2 linked regions of the Verrucomicrobium spinosum DSM 4136 = JCM 18804 genome follow. The protein of the gene in region 1 interacts with the protein of each later gene in a pairwise test. Links are inferred from orthologs where the notes say so. Each region holds a gene or a part of one and is shown on either strand. Other genes may lie near its edges.

Region 1 (3,320 bases):
AGTGACGGTGGGCAGTGTTATTTCATCGCAACCAGGGCGCCGCGCAATGCGCTGGAGAAGCTGTTCGCCCTGCTTTTGATGTGAATGAGATGGCTGCGACTGAGCGGTGCTGAAGAGGCTGCTCGGGGATGCATTTGGGAGAATGCGTCAGTGTCAGAGCTGCTGGACCGGAGAGGGGCGCGAGACGATGACGCGTGGCGGGGACGAAGGACGCACCGCGTTTTTACAAACGCAGCCACGACTGATCGGTGCCGTAGAGGTTGCTCGTGGATGCATTCGTGAGCATGCGTCGGGGCTACTGGGTCGGAGAGGGGGCGAGACGATGAAGCGCGGCGGGGACGAAGGACGCACCGCGTTTTACAAACGCAGCCACGACTGTGGGCTTCTCGCGTCACGTTCCTACCCACCAGTTACCGCCAACCGGACTAGGAAACCACTTAATGCGGCCCCTCAATCCCTGCGCCTCCATCTTCCAGCAAAGCCAGCGCCTTCTGGTAGCTGGCTTGTTCTAGGAAATGACGCAACCGCCCTGGCAGGCTGCCGCGGAGCCGCTGGTGCTCGGTCTCAATGGCCTCAGAGACCTCCTGCAGCGCCGTGAGGTGGGAGGCGGGATCCGCATCGCGCAGAGCGTGATCACCGATGACAGCGAGACGCTTTTGCAACAAGCTTTTGAGGGTTGGAAAATCTAGAGACATGGCACGCACGATTGATGCCAGTTGGGGCAGATGGCAATCTCGGGGAGGGGGAAAGTTCCGGAGGCCTTGATTTCTCGAATGCGGCAAAACGTCAAGTCGAACATCATGGAAAAAATGATCCGATTTTGAAATGCTATAAATTAAATTTAAAAATCCGTGTTATGAGCTGACAACTAAAATCTGCTTCTAAAATTAAGTGAAGATTTCCTTGTTTGACGTGCCGAAGAGTCCTAAACCATGAGCATGAATTTTAAAAACTTTCCAGGCGGCGGGAGCGGGGTTAAGAGTGCGGTGAAATGGATCAATCAGGGGGCCTAAAAGTACCAAGCGGAAAGATGACGAATACGGTCATGATCGGGGAAGGGGAGGTGGATGGCGAGCTTCCTTTGTGGACGGGCGGGAGTCCCGTAGCCACGCCCGAGGAGGAGCCTTGGTCCCGGATCAAGGCCCTGATGAAAGAGCGCATCGGTCCGCTCATGTTTGAGCGCTGGTTCCAGCGTGTGGGGATGCAGCTGCTGGATGATCAGCGGCTCGTGCTTCTGGTGCCAAACTTGATGCACCAGTACTGGATTGAGGACAACTACCAGCAGCTGCTGCAAGTCGCGGCAAGCGAGGTCCTGCCCGGGGGGCGTGAGATCGACTACATGGTCGCGGCGGACGCGGTGTCTGAGCCGCCCGTGCTCAAGGCGGTGGTCGCGCCCTCGCCCGCGGCGGTGAAAGAGGCCCAGGCTGCTGGGGCGCCCAATCTGGTGCCGGCAAGCTTCGACGCAGGGGTCGCGCTGACGGCCAAGGAGGCTGCGAAGAAGATGGATCGGGTCACGGACAAGCCAGAGGTGGCCACGGGTCCCTTGTTCGAGAGCGATTCGCGCTTCAACCGTCTCCTCATGGAGTCAGGCCTGAACACTCGCTTCTCCTTCAATGCCTTCGTCGTGGGGCCCAACTGCACCTACTCCTGCGCGGTGGCCAAGGCCGTCGCGGAGAAGCCGGGCCGCACCTACAATCCCCTGTTCCTGCATGGAGCGGTCGGCTTGGGCAAGACGCACCTGATGCAGGCCATCGGACGGGAGATCCTGCACAACAAGCCCAAGAAGGTGGTGCGCTACGTCACGAGTGAAGCCTTCACCAACGAGTACATCGAAGCCCTGCGCCATAGCAAGGTGAGTGCCTTCCGCCAGAAGTACCGGAAGGTGGACGTCCTGCTCATCGATGACATCCAGTTCTTTGCTGGAAAAGGGAGCACTCAGGAGGAGTTCTTCCACACCTTCAATGATTTGTTTAACTCTTTTAAACAAATCGTCCTGACGAGTGACCGTGCCCCGAGTGAGATCAAGAACCTTGAAGCCCGCTTGGTGTCGCGCTTCGAGTGGGGGATGGCCACCCAGATCGAGTCTCCAGACCTGGAGACTCGCACGGCGATCCTGCGCCAGAAGATGGTGGACTGGTGCGTTCAGGTGGACGACTGGGTCCTTTCATTTCTCGCTGAGAACATCCGCACCAACGTCCGTCGTCTGGAGGGGGCTCTCATGCGCGTGGCAGCCCACATCTCCCTGGGCAACGGTGGCCCGCTCACCCAGACGATCGTGGAGACCCTGCTCCGTGACATCCTGGAAGAGCCGGATGCCAAGGCGGTCACCATTGACTGGATCCAGAAGGTCGTAGCCGAGCATTTCGACATCCGTCTGGCAGACATGACGAGCCATCGTCGGCCCGCCTCCATTGCCATCCCGCGGCAGATTGCCATGCACCTGGCGCGGGAGCTGACCAAGTCCTCGCTGAAGGAAATCGGCGATGCCTTTGGCGGGCGGGATCACGGAACGGTCATTCACGCCTGCAAAGCGGTCTCGACGAAGGCAAATTCTGAAGAATTTCGCCGTACGTTGGGTGTTCTGACGGAAAAAATTAAAAAGATTTCCTGACCGGGTTGCCGGGAGCAAAACGGGTGAGACGAAAGGACTTTTTTCCTTCGACACCATCCGGTTTTGCTCCCATTATGCTTGCTTAATTTTTGCCTCTCGCTAAGAGAAGCCGCAAGCCTGACCATGAAATTCTCCATCAGCAAGGAAGCTTTCCTCACCGCGCTCCAACAAGTGCAACATGTCGTCAGCACCCGGACGACGCTCCCCATCCTTTCCAACGTCCTGATCAAGGCTGGCAACGGCCAGTTGCAGTTTGTCACGACGGACCTTGACGTGGGTATCAGCGGTACGGTGGCGGCGGAAGTTGAGGAGGCAGGAGCGACCACTCTTCCGGCCCGCAAGCTGGTCTCGATCATCCGGGAACTGCCGTCGGACGAGGTGGAAGTGACCGTGGACGAGCGCAATGTGGCCCACATTCGCAGCGGACCGAGCTTCTTCAAGGTCATGGGTCTGGCGGCTGACGAGTTCCCGCCGCTGCCGACTTTCAGTGATGCGCGTGAGTTCAAGCTGGAACAGCGGGTGCTCAAGGATTGTCTGCGCAAAACCTCCTATGCGATCTCTACTGATGAGACCCGCTACGTGCTCAACGGCATCCTGTGCTCCTTCAAGGAAAACATGCTGACCATGGTGGCCACGGACGGTCGCCGTCTGGCGATGGTGGAGCAGGAGTTGGAATTCCCCCAGAGCAACGAGGTGGACATCATCATCC
Region 2 (2,817 bases), 120 kb from region 1 along the record:
CGCGGGGGAGGGGATGGGCCCTCGGTCTGCCACAGTGACGCCGTAGTCACAAGATCTTGCAAGCGGGATGCGATGGCAAATCAGAGGGCGGGGTGCCAGCAAAGGGAGTGAGGGGATTCCGGTGCCGGTCCGTGACAATCGTCCCCTGACGGCGCTTCCAGGCTGGATGACGGCCAACCCCTCCAGCGCCGAATGCCGATTGCCGATTGCCAATCGGCGGCACAGCAGATTGGCAATCTGCGCTACGCTGCCGCCAGCGTTCACGCCCCAACCGGCCCGATCAAATCACTGCCCCGGCTCCGCAGCAGGGTTGGAGTATACGTGATCGAATCAGGAGTCGCAGAGTTGTTGAGGTGCTCGCGGTGAGACTCGATCTCCCGGCTGGATGGGGGCGGACGTCATGGGACGTGTGAGGGGTGATTCCGCTTGAAAGCGGTACTCCAACCCCGGCGCGGACCTCAGCCGACGAGAGGGGGACCCACACCGCCCTGCTGGAGACCTCGAAACACATCCGCCATACCCCCGCCACTCCCAAGCCGCCCCAATCTGACGCACTGCCCCATTACATGCCGCCGTTGTTTCCTCGGTCAGCAGAGAGGGAGGTGCTACGGTGCAGCGGTAGTGAAGGAGGCTGAACCACCAACTCCCGCAAGCTGACGCCACGTCCCCACTATCATCCAGCCCCAACACCTTGACCACTGACGCACTGCCCACTGACGCACTGCCCACTGACGCACCGGACTACTGACGCACCGGACTACTGCCCCTCATCCGGATCGGGCTCGCGTTCGAGGAATTTCATGTACTCCGCGATGAACCTCAGCGGGACGTCATCGGTGGGGCCGTTACGGTTTTTGGCCATGATGAGGACGGCTTTGCCTTTTTTGGCTTCTTCTTCCTCCTCGGTGCCGACTTCGGTCTTGCTGCCGGCGTAATCGTCACGGGTGAGGAGGCCGACCATGTCGGCGTCCTGCTCGATGGAGCCGGATTCACGAAGGTCGCTCAACATGGGGCGGCCGCCTTTGCGCTGCTCCACGGCCCGGTTGAGCTGGGCGAGCACGATGATGGGCAGGTCCAGTTCCTTGGCCACGCCTTTGAGGCCGGCGGAGATTTCTGCGATTTCAATCTGCCGGTTCTCCTTGGCTCGCTTGGACCCGGAGGTCATGAGCTGGAGGTAGTCGATGGTGATCAGGCCGATGTTGTGCTGCTTCTTCAAGCGGCGGGCCTTGGCGCGGAACTCCATGATGTCCAGGCCGGGTGTTTCATCGATGAAGATCTCTGACTTTTGAAGCTGGCCACACGCGGTGGTGACGGCGCGCATCTGCTCACGGTTGAGCAGGCCGCTCTTGAGCTTGCTCATGTTCACGCCGGCGCGGCCGGCAATGAGGCGCTGGACCAGCACGGAGGCGCTCATTTCCAGGCTGAAGAAGGCCACGGGGCGCTGCAGTTCCACCGCCACATACTCGACGATGTTCATGCAGAATGAGGTCTTGCCCATGGAGGGACGGGCGGCGATGACGAAAAGCTCCCCGCCTTGCAAGCCGGTGCTGAGCTGGTCGAGCTTCCGGTAGCCGGTGGAGAGGCCGTTCATCTGGCCGGGGTTGAGCAGGAGGTGCTCAATGGTATCCACGGCCTCCATGATGTGCTGACGCAGGGGCTTGATGGTATCGCGCGACTCTGTGTCCTCACGGACGCTCAGCATGCGCTGCTCCACGCGGTCGAGCAAGAGGGGGACGTCCTCCTGGTACTCGTAGGCGTTTTGAATGCTCTCCGTGCAGGCGCTGATGATACGACGCAGCAGGTGCTTGTCGTGCAGGATGCCTTTGTAGTACTCGTAGTGCGCCGGGGTGGGGACGAAGGAGTAAAGATCCGCGAGAGTGGCGGGCCCGCCGATCTTGTCGATGAGGCCCTTGTCGATCAGGTAGTGCGACAGGGAGACGAGGTCGATCGGGCGACCGTCGTTGTTGAACTCTCGCAGCACCTCATAGATGAGGCGGTTGGCAGGGTGGTAGAAGGCTTCGACCGGGAGGGTCGTCAGCGCATCGTTGATGAGGTCCGTCGGGTTCTGCAGGAAGCAGGAGAGCACGCCTTTCTCCGCGTCATCGCTGAAGGGCATGGCGCGGTTGATGTCACTTAGGGGATCAACCTCTCCCTTCTTTTTGCCTTGGCCTCCTTTTTGCAGCGCCGGGGCATTGGCGGCTGCCGGGTCAAACGGGGTGACGTTGGAGGCGGGCTCTGGCATGGGGCGGGGACGATGCTAATCGAAAATCAATGGACGAGCGAGAAGGAAACGCTGTGAATTTATGTGAACAACACAGAGAAAAAGAGACCCCGCACAGATATCTGTGCGGGGTCCAAAAAACAGCAGGTAAACGGAGGCAGCTGGAAAAGCCCTCGCTTATTCCTCAGTCTCTTCAGCTTCGACTTCAGTGCCGTCAGCAGCGGTGACGGTGATCTTGAGGAAGCAGTTGACTTGAGCGTGAAGCTTGACGGGCACTTCGAAGGTGCCGGTGCTCTTGATGGGCTTCTCGAGCTCAATCTGGTGACGGTCGAGTTCCACTTTGGCAGCGCTCTCGGCAACGGCCTTCTGGATGTCGATGGTGGTGATGGAGCCGAAAGCCTTGCCAGCCTGGCCGGTTGCAAGCGTGAGCTTGAGCTTCAGGCGCTTGAGCTTGGTGGAGATCTTCTCAGCTTCTTCGATCTCTTTGGCCTCACGCTCCGCGCGGACCTTCTTGAGGGAGTCCAACTGGCGGAGGTTGCCCTTGTTGGCAGCATAGGCCTTGCCCTGCGGGATCAGGAAGTTGCGGGCGAATCCGC

What was found.
Region 2: the proteins of dnaA (region 1) and dnaB interact in binary tests that used the Escherichia coli proteins (3 or more experiments, as listed by UniProt). The link is inferred for Verrucomicrobium spinosum DSM 4136 = JCM 18804 from one-to-one orthologs.

The regions. Positions count from the first base shown.
Region 1 is NZ_ABIZ01000001.1:5,084,567-5,087,886, reverse strand. The notes cover bases 371-3,320. They hold dnaA (chromosomal replication initiator protein DnaA), read left to right. Parts: upstream 371-1,030; coding sequence 1,031-2,611; downstream 2,612-3,320. Other genes in these bases: dnaN (DNA polymerase III subunit beta), read left to right, coding at 2,735-3,320; VSP_RS20690 (hypothetical protein), read right to left, coding at 438-695. Also shown: VSP_RS20695 (DUF3379 family protein), read left to right, coding at 1-84. UniProt on the Escherichia coli protein: Plays an essential in the initiation and regulation of chromosomal replication. Binds in an ATP-dependent fashion to the origin of replication (oriC) to initiate formation of the DNA replication initiation complex once per cell cycle.
Region 2 is NZ_ABIZ01000001.1:5,202,410-5,205,226, reverse strand. It holds dnaB (replicative DNA helicase), read right to left. Parts: upstream 2,243-2,817; coding sequence 758-2,242; downstream 1-757. Other genes in the region: rplI (50S ribosomal protein L9), read right to left, coding at 2,399-2,817. UniProt on the Escherichia coli protein: The main replicative DNA helicase, it participates in initiation and elongation during chromosome replication. Travels ahead of the DNA replisome, separating dsDNA into templates for DNA synthesis.